Regions from separate parts of the Paenibacillus sp. FSL R5-0923 genome, predicted to be linked through region 1. Evidence: predicted binding sites of a transcription regulator. Region 1 holds the regulator's gene; each other region holds the start of a gene.

Region 1 (3,277 bases):
TGTATCATCAAGGTCAAATAGTACGGCGGAAATTGGCATTACAGGTCTCCCTCTCCCATGGCTGGTTAATTTCTATTCGTGAACTACTTCAATTTGGTGAGCTTTTGCGAATGCTTCCAGTCGAGTCCCCATTGCATTGGTATCATAACGATTCATAAGTCTGGTAAAAATCCATTTCGTGCGTTTGCCTTTATGCTTAATTACAACAGCTCCACGCGAAAGGATGATTTTCTCAATATCAGAAGCTGGCAGATAACGTTCGCGGTTGAATTTTATAGTAGATAGTCTAGCATTCTCTACCTTCAAGTACGGACGTCGGAAGAACAGAAGTGCCGCTAGTAAGTAGTACAAAACGACTCCTAGCCAGTTCATAAGCATACCATTACCTTTGGCCTGGTCCACTGAACCAACCATCCAAAACATAGTACCAAGCACTAATAACACTAATGGAAATGCAATGTTACGGCCTTTAAAGGTTTCACTGTTCTTACCAGGAGATTTAGATTTAGATGCGTAAATCGTTTCCTTCCCCTGTTTCTTTCTTTGCTTATTAATTTGCTGCGTGTTGCGTTGAACCATTCTTTCCCAAGAACGGGCCATATGCGTTCCCCCTAGTCATCCAGTAATATCTATGAAAAGGAACAGGGTGTTAATGCTTACGCCCCTTGTTACCTTGTTCATGCTCATCATTATCAACCAATTCAATCGTATTCAATTGTGCTCGGAAGTTATTGCGAATATTCCCCAAATAAATTTCACGAAGCTTGGCGCGTTCCGCCGTTTCCTCTTGATTAAGGCCTACGCTCTTCTGTTTGCGTGCCAATTCGTTAATACGCGCGACCAACTCATCAATATTCAAAACTTTCCCTCCCCTTATAAATTAATTCTAACTCTGCCATGAGAAAAAGAGCTTGTCAAGGTTTACTCCCTGCAAGCTCTTCATGTCCTCTTATTATGTTCTTAGAATATTAATATATAGGTAAAGTGAGAATATCTCCAGCATTAATCTGACTACCTTTAATGCCATTGGATTTTTTAATTCCTTCTATATATACAGCCGTTTTCATATCAGAAGGTTTATTCTCAAGAGCAATACTCCAAAGTGTATCTCCACGTTCAACCACTACGCGCTTCTCATCCTTCATTAAAGTAGTAGATCCTGCAAATACATTACCTACTACTGTAAGTCCTGATAGTACGAGCACGATGATCAATGTCAGTTTAATAACAAAATCTCTACGGAACAAACGCATCAAGCCTTCAAGCAAAAACTCTGTAATCTCTTTAATCTGAGCTGAATAACGGGTAATAGGATTATGTCCTAAAGATTCAACCACTGGGGCTTTATCGTAGATGCTACGGTATGTACTGTATTTTAACATGAATATCATCCTCCAAACACTTGTTCTTACTTTTGAAATTATAATAACACGAACATGTGTTTTCTTCAATACTATTTTAGAACAATTGTTCTCTTTTTTTCAGAGGTTAATATTTACCATATTCTTCATATAAAGAATCACTCTTATCGTTTAGATGAAGGAAACGCAATCAATACAAGACTACCATTTATTAACTCTTTCGAATTAATATTTATAATAGTTAGAACTTATGTTTGTGCGAACGGTAGTTCTATGTTATAATTTTCCCAAACATTACTATATGGGGTTGATTCCAATGTCAAAGATTTCAAGTCGCCAGCTGGCGATCCTGGAATTTATACGTAGCGAAGTCCGCAGCAAGGGTTATCCTCCTTCCGTCCGGGAGATTGGAGAAGCTGTTGGTCTTGCTTCCAGCTCCACAGTTCACGGTCATTTAGATCGGCTAGAGAAGAAGGGACTTATCCGTCGAGATCCAACGAAGCCTCGTGCGATAGAATTGCTTGGCCAAGAGGATTCCGAGAATGTCCATCATTTCGCGCAAACCGTCGCTCGCATTCCTGTCGTAGGTAAGGTTACCGCCGGGGTTCCTATCACTGCTACTGAGAATATTGAAGACTACTTCCCGCTTCCAACTCACTATGTTGGAGATAACAAAGTATTTATGTTATCGGTTCAAGGTGACAGTATGGTCGAAGCTGGGATTATGAATGGCGACTATGTTATTGTTCGTCAACAACAAACGGCTGATAACGGAGATATCGTTGTAGCTATGACCGAAGAAGATGAAGCAACCGTTAAGACTTTTTATAAAGAACGTGATCATATACGTCTTCAGCCGGAGAATCCGGCGTACGAGCCTCTTCGCCTTAATCGCGTAACCATTCTCGGCAGAGTTATCGGATTATTTCGAGATATCCACTAAGTTTGCACTCCTACCTAGCGAAAACGGATACCGTCCTAAAGGACGGTATCCGTTTCTACGAGAAGTATAAGGATAGGGTATATCGTAAAAATATATACTTTCTTTTATTTTTTTAAAAAAGCTGTTCTGCAAATGCAGAATAGCTTTTTTATTGTTATCAAACTCCATTTATCAATTACAGAACATTTGTTCTCATAGGCTAAAATGACCATTTTTAATGAATAACCGTTTAGGCATCCTCCTCATATCTTAATTAGAAAGGAGTGTTGCACAATGCCAAATTACCGGATTATAGTTGATCTGACGCAGCGTATGCTTTATCTTCTTGATAACGACATTGTGATCAGGGGCTTCCCAGTCGGAATCGGTAAAATGTTAACTCAATCACCACTCGGTGAATTCACAATCATCAACAAACAACCCGATCCAGGTGGTCCATTTGGGGTCTTTTGGATGGGGCTATCTAAGCCTCACTATGGGATACATGGAAATAATGATCCCTCATCCATAGGGCACGAAGTATCCCACGGTTGTATTCGTATGTACAATGAAGATGTGTTAGCACTAGCTGCGATTGTACCGATTGGAACACGAGTAACGATCAGGAATTAAATCTATCTCTATAGATAAACACGCCTCACTCATGGTTCAATGGAGGGGGCGTGTTTGTATTTATGTATTTTTGATGACCTAATAGGAATTATGTGGCTATATGTCGAATAATGTTAACAGGATTTCAAATTGAAAGGAAGTGTCTCGTTTTGAACAACTCAAAAATTAGAACCCTCGTCGATTTTAAAGTCGATGCACTTGTTAAACTCTCTGGCTTATTGTTAAATAACGATCAAGCGGGTGGAAAAAAAGTAAATTTACTCACCTCATTCGGCAGTATTCAAGGGACCATCTCCCCTTCCACCTCCAATAAAGAGGATGTTTTTGACTTAAAATCTCTAATGGATGATGTCATTGTAGA
Region 2 (3,277 bases), 1.4 Mb from region 1:
CGGCTCAGCATTTTCCAGCTTAACCTCTCGCTTGCGCCAGCCTCTGCCCAGTAATGTTTTACAATGATTGGTGATTACTCGGATCAGCCATGCTTTTTGATGTTCAGCGTCTTTGAACTTTGGTGCTTTTTCTATCAGTTTGATGAAGGTATCCTGAGTGGCCTCTTCGGCATCTTGGCGGCTGCCTAAATGGACCAAAGCAATCCGGAACAGCATATCTGCGTAGATTTCGTAACTCTTTATCACATGATTTCCCGGCCGGGTCATGGATCGTTGCATGATTCTATGCCCCCTTTACCTATAACACCATTTAGGACGGCATTTGGTCACATTATGTTCCTGAGAAAATTTGTTAGCGTCTAGATCAAGGGTTAGAATCTAAAAAAGGCGCGATTGCCCCAGCAGCCATATCATGACTACTGAGACAATCGCGCCTTTATAATAGAAGTTCCCCTTTACGGGAGGCCCTCCTCAATATGTTTATATGTATAGTTTGGATCAAACCTTTTTACAAGAGCCATGCTATATTGATAAATCCGATCCTTCTCTTTTCGATAAAAGTATCTTGCGTTAGGTTCATCTGCAAAAATCACCGTTGTACTTACGACGGGAGCCTTACTAATCTGGGTGTGTACTTTATAAAGATCTTCATTCTTATAATCTCTCGTAGCTACCAAATAATGAATCACTTCATTGTCCATATGATTTCGGAAGGCCTGAAGCGCTAAAGAAGCGACTCCATATACAATAACGAAGGTAATAAGAATTATTTTTGTTCTTTTCTTCATTAATTCCCTCCATTTAGCTAAAATGTATATATTATAAGATAATATATTGTGACTGGTATGTCATATCTATTGTATCTTGTAATCTACACATTAGAAGGGTGGAGAGAAAGATGACACAGCAAGAAGAAAAAATACAGGAGCTGGAGCGGCGAATTAAGGTATTGGAGAATCATACTAGTCCCAGCCTACCAGGTCTCAGAATCTTATGGTTTATTATTTGGGGAGTTGTGGGTATGTTCCTCATTCTAATTCTTATTGGTTTGATTCAATTTGTCGCATAACAGAGCTTATAATTACAAATAAGGCAGCAAATTTCCTGCCGATAGTTAAACCCGCGTAGGTAAAGAATTGCCTGGGTATACTATACTTGCTGCCTTTTTATTATGAACTTACACAAATCATCTTCAGTCTTCTTTGGGTTCTTGCAATAAAATGGAGAAGGTCCCCGTTTCATGATCCACTTCAATCGACTCGATCCCAACAAAATCCGGAATTTCGGGGTGTACTGCATCTACGTTATAATCTGGATGAGTCATCAATAATTCAATTACTTTAATGGCTTCCATATCGATCCCCCTTGCGAGAAATTCCACCATAATTAATGGTCCTTCATTGCGACTACCCTTATTATCTCCGCAGTCATTATTGAATATGTGTTAATCGTTCTTCGTTTCTTCCCATCACGGCCAATAATTGCCCCTGAAAAACACGTCTTTGAATTTGATCAATCCGCTGTAAAGCCAGCTCGCTTGGCACTTGAAATTCTGCTGCAAGATAGCTGATTGCATCTTCACGTTGCTCAGGCAATGTCATGCGGGAGATCATGGAGTAGGGCATAGCTGCATAAAGAATAAATCGCTCAGATTCATCCTCCTGTGCCCGCGTAAAATGTTCTGGCATCAATATTTGATCAGTACCATGGCGGAGCAGATGACAGAGCTCATGGAGAAACTCTAGCCGCTGCAGACTGGCTGGAAGCCGGTTGTCTATAAACATGGTGTACATCCCCGCTGATGCTTCGATGCTCTTGCTTCTTACATCCAAATAATGAACCCAAATATTAAGCCGTTCTGCAATATAAGCAATCGAAATTTGCGAAGGCTGAGTAAGGTTCAGACGCTTGTATAAATCTTCTGTCCACTTCTCCAGCGCAGTCATTTGATAATAGGATTTCATATTATTCATATCATTCACCTCATTCAGAATCAGTTATAGGATCGTATGTTCGCATAAATGAGCAAAAGAAAAGCCCGAAGGCTATGTAAAGTAAAAAACATAAGGACACATAAGAACTAGTGTTCTCGTGTGTCCTTAGCATAAAGCAATTAAACACTAATATCAAGTGTTTTTCCTAAATTCGGAGCAACGCTTTTGCCCAGCATTTCCACCATCGTTTGACTCTGGGTTTCAGCCTGATTTTTGGCAATATTCATGACTTGTATTCCTACATTTTGAGCTAAGGATGCCTGGCTCATTGCCATTGATAATGCGGCTATATCCATATTGCACCTCCTTTGTGTATATCCTGTTTATCGACAGTGCCTACCTAATTCATTAGGTGAATAGCATTTGTTTGCCAGTTCGCCCAAACAGCTTATCTCCTTTTTACATATCTTGTGCTGTAGTCATTAATCATTAGGAGGAATTAATTATGGGAATGGAACATTGTGGTTGTAACGTAGGTCCTGTAGTAAGCCCAGTAAATGTAGGTCCGGTGTGTAGTCCTTTTACTTCAACAGGAGCTATTCTGGTACTCTTCATCTTGCTGGTTATCATCACTAAAGCTTGCTTATTCTAAGCTAGCTGATGCACATTGTAGCCCCATCCGGTATACCGGATGGGGCTATTCTTTTGAAGCACTGTTCACGTTAGCTTATTATTTGAACATAAATTCTACGCGGGTTCCATCCGCATAATCTTCTAACTGATTGCCAACCCAGCTTCCTGCGCCGCGGTTATCTTTTGGGGTTATGTATTCAATGTCGGCCCCTTTGCCGCCTTCATTACACATGGCCATGGGCCATTCATCGCGGTCGTAGCCTTTTTTGGTGGAGATCCCTTTTAAGGATTCTTTGCGGTTGTCTTCAGCCTGCTCACGGTTAATCGTGCACGTCGCGGACTCCCCTTTGGCAATCGCGTCCTGAATGTGCTTAGCGGTCTCAGGATAACGATCTGATGGGAAGATCAGCTGAACAACTTCTGAATCGGATGTGGACGAGGGGGCTGCCGGATCTCCGTTCTGTTCATACCAGTAACCGCCCAAAGCAAGTAACACAACAATGATGAGACTGGTGAGTAATTTCTGTATTTTCAAATCTGCTCCTCCTTTTTTGGAACTTAAAATAGTATATCTTATATCATAATGCAGTGCGATTTAATATACTTAGGAAAAATAAGAGGAGGACGGAATTGGATATGGAGTATTTGATTACGATTGAAGATCAGACGCTTATAGCCTCTGCTGAAGATATTATTACTAGACGCTATGA
Region 3 (3,277 bases), 1.4 Mb from region 1:
GTTACGCCGGTATCAAGAACACCATCCGTAAGTTTAGTGCCGTTTAAGGTTATCGTTACTTTAACGTCTTTGTTCACCTGGTCATCCTCCCCAGTAATTCTTTTTAAAGCTTCATTGACCTGATCCGTCGTAGGACGTTTACCTGCCCGAAGTTGAGTCGTAGTTAAGCCGAAGGCCATTTGCAGATGTGAATAATCTTTAAAAGACGTCCAGTCTCCTCCCCACTCAAGCCCTAGCTGTTTTCCCACCTGTACAACCTCTTGCCAGTCCGCTATTTTATCTTTATCAGCATCACGATTCATATCCCAGGAAATACTATTTCCATCCGGCAGCAAAAGCGCAAAATCAAACGCAAGGCCATAATTGTGATAGCTGGTTCCACCCTTGGCGTTGGTAACTATAGGTCCAGGCCTACTTCTCCCCTGCGCATACAAGGCATTTTGTTCAGCAATCGACCGCAATCCCTGAGTAATAACGATGGGCACTCCTCTGGCATAGCTTTGCTGTATCAAAGCCTTCGCCCCTGCTGCCAAAACAGGATGAAGCCCAACAAGCCTCGCCGCCGATTTGTCCCTCACTTGATCTAAAGTCAGCATAGAATCACCCCTTGCTATAATCAATGATCCCGCTTCCCCATTCGCTTGTACTAATACCCCTGCTTGCCTTAGCATACAATCATAAATGTCTTCGGCGTCCATATAAGGAAGGACGATAAGCGTTTAAGCGAGAAATATAAGACATAAATGATAGGTGCATAACTTATACTTTCTTATATTTTAAAAAAAGACCCCGGTATCCCCGAGATCTCCCCTGAAAAGCACCTATTCATAGCTTCTTCACCTTGGATCATTTCTACAAAAAAGGGCAAAATATTAGCGAAAGGTGGGAACACATATGGACATTCATAGTGATAGCTATAAAGTTGCTGCCCTGAGCGAGCAGGAAGAAGCACTCGAAATTATTCGAAATGCCGAAGCTTCCATTGCACATCTAACCGGCAACCCAACGGTGACCCTAATTGCTTATGAAAAAAGTGAAGTCAGCGGTTCTCAGCATTAGACGATGTAAACCTCCACTAGATCATCTACATTAATCCACTTCCATTCCTCCGCCCACTGCAGCTTAAACTCACGCGAGTGGGTGTGAATGGAAGTCACAAAACCACTAATTGTCGTATTCTCAAAAGGATCAAACAGCACAACAGTGACGCGCACATGACTCCGTAACGATAAGGCCAGTGTACATTCGATCTCCTCCAGCTTCTGCTCATCCAGAATAGGCTTAATGCGGCGCAGGGTCTCCCGTTCATCCCTAATGATTCTTACCTTATGCTCCGGCAGCATCATGCGACTACTTTCCCACAGTCCGTTTTTCTCCAGCTTTTTGCCCATGGTAACCCCTCCCTAATTTCTATACTTATTCCGTTACATACGAACGTATGTTTGTATTATATCCACACCTTCGCTGAATAATCAATAATCAGGAAAAAGATACCACTTTAAAATCCTCCTCTTTTATCTAAAAGTTGTATAATATTGAATATCTAATTGAGAGGAGCTTTCCACTTGAAAAAAAACAATGCCTTGCTCATCCTAATTCCCGTATTATTCCTGTGTCTATACCCCCTTGTATATCGAAGCAGTACCCTCTCAGACCTCACAAAAGGAATCGTAGCTGGCTTATTTATAGGATTGGCAGTGTTACCTCTACTCAAGCTCAAAATCGCATCAAAAAGACGCTGACAGTTGAACTGTACAGCGTCTAAATTTCGATCTATTCTTGAACTTTCTCTGGTTCAGCGGTGGACTTACCATCAGCATCGATGAGTCCTGTTGCTTCTCTTGCTTCATTAAGCTTGGAAATGCCGTATAGCATCGCGACGTCAGCGTTCTGATTCAATTCCTCGAACTTCTCAGCAGTGACCTCTGCGGAATCAGCACCTTGAGAGGCCTGTTCTTTTAGAGAATAAGCACTTTGAAAAGCAATTTTGGACTCATCAAGCAGTTTACGAATGTCTTCGGGCAAGCTAGAGGAGATTTTCACTTTTTCAGCCTGATTGGATAGTTCTGTTGCGGTCTTCTGGAACTCGTTAATCTTCTTCTCCAACTGCCTGTCCGAAAGTTCTCCTGCTGAATAAGCAGCAATAGCTTCGTTGAACTCCGCTAAAGATGATTTTCCTAATTCATCAAGCTTAGACATTTCATTGTAGAAGTTTTGCACGGTTTCCTGCACTTCTTCTTCCGAGCCAGGAGCCGATGAAGTTGAATTATTATTGCTGCAGGCGCTAAGGATGACAGTCAGCATTAGCGTTCCTATTAGTAACACTTTTTTCATTATTTATCCCTCCACTTAACAGAATAATGTCGGTTTGTGTAAAGCGCAAATGAAATTTATGTAAAATGACTATTATGTTATAATTATTTCAATTGTAATCAGGGAAGGAGAGTATTTATGCCTTATTGCACAACCTGCGGATCAGAATATAAGCAGGGCGCTAAATTTTGTGGAGAATGCGGATCTAGCATTGACGGAGCCGCTCCAGTGACCACCCGTCGTCCATCAGCAAATCCAAACGCTACTCAAGAAGTCGTGCTCTGGAAAGGCAAACCAGCCAGTATCTCTGATCGCCTCAAAGGAATCGTACGCCTAAACACGACTACGTACACCATTACAAGCCAGCGCATTATGGTAAAGACCGGACTTATCGGTAAAAATGTCGAAGAGATCGAATTACTGCGTGTACGCGATTTATCCGTAGCACAATCTATCATGGACCGGATGCTCGGCATCGGTACATTAACTGTATTTTCTGATGATGCCTCAGCGCCTCAGCTTCTTTTCCGAAAAATCCATGATGCCCAAACCGTCAAAGATATTCTGCGCAAAGCTGTTCGTGACGAGAAGATCGCCAACAACATTAGCTACCGTGAACAAATCTAAGAACCTTTCACATTAAAAAAGCCCCGAAATCCGGGGCTTTTTCGCTAATATTCCGATGCTCGAATCAGTTCGGATATCGTCTTATGGAAGATAAAACGCTCCTGCTGGAATAATCCCTTTGGGTTGGCTAGGACTTTCCCACTGCAATACAATTCGCGCGTCCCCCTCATTCTCATAGTACTCCACTTTTATTTCATGTAGCTTGCCAGCTATAAGATTCACACTGCCTTTTCGCTCCTGTCCACTCTGATTCACCCAGCTATCAATGATCAGCCCTCCATCAATCCACACCCGTACCCCATCATCAGAGGAGGAGTAAATGGTATAGGTTTCACTA

The links. Region 1 encodes LexA, which represses DNA repair genes until DNA is damaged. Its sites were predicted from a motif close to CGAACATATGTTCG; they were not measured.
Region 2: the regulator LexA is predicted to act here: its motif matches at 2,003-2,016, upstream of MKX35_RS10925 (ImmA/IrrE family metallo-endopeptidase).
Region 3: the regulator LexA is predicted to act here: its motif matches at 1,432-1,445, upstream of MKX35_RS10965 (YolD-like family protein).

The regions. Positions count from the first base shown of each region.
Region 1 is NZ_JBBPAT010000001.1:3,845,302-3,848,578, reverse strand. It holds gene MKX35_RS17235 (HAD family hydrolase) at 1-39, opposite strand, end outside; gene MKX35_RS17230 (hypothetical protein) at 73-600, opposite strand; gene MKX35_RS17225 (DUF896 domain-containing protein) at 650-859, opposite strand; gene MKX35_RS17220 (LysM peptidoglycan-binding domain-containing protein) at 969-1,382, opposite strand; gene lexA (transcriptional repressor LexA) at 1,678-2,304, shown strand; gene MKX35_RS17210 (L,D-transpeptidase) at 2,578-2,916, shown strand; gene MKX35_RS17205 (hypothetical protein) at 3,066-3,277, shown strand, end outside.
Region 2 is NZ_JBBPAT010000001.1:2,455,207-2,458,483, forward strand. It holds gene MKX35_RS10905 (RNA polymerase sigma factor) at 1-279, opposite strand, end outside; gene MKX35_RS10910 (DUF3139 domain-containing protein) at 456-788, opposite strand; gene MKX35_RS10915 (hypothetical protein) at 899-1,069, shown strand; gene MKX35_RS10920 (hypothetical protein) at 1,193-1,354, opposite strand; gene MKX35_RS10925 (ImmA/IrrE family metallo-endopeptidase) at 1,431-1,973, opposite strand; gene MKX35_RS10930 (YjfB family protein) at 2,114-2,290, opposite strand; gene MKX35_RS10935 (hypothetical protein) at 2,440-2,586, shown strand; gene MKX35_RS10940 (NucA/NucB deoxyribonuclease domain-containing protein) at 2,665-3,096, opposite strand; gene MKX35_RS10945 (cytidine deaminase) at 3,204-3,277, shown strand, end outside.
Region 3 is NZ_JBBPAT010000001.1:2,460,220-2,463,496, reverse strand. It holds gene MKX35_RS10975 (M15 family metallopeptidase) at 1-596, opposite strand, end outside; gene MKX35_RS10970 (hypothetical protein) at 895-1,059, shown strand; gene MKX35_RS10965 (YolD-like family protein) at 1,056-1,391, opposite strand; gene MKX35_RS10960 (hypothetical protein) at 1,774-2,334, opposite strand; gene MKX35_RS10955 (PH domain-containing protein) at 2,452-2,940, shown strand; gene MKX35_RS10950 (glycosyl hydrolase) at 3,022-3,277, opposite strand, start outside.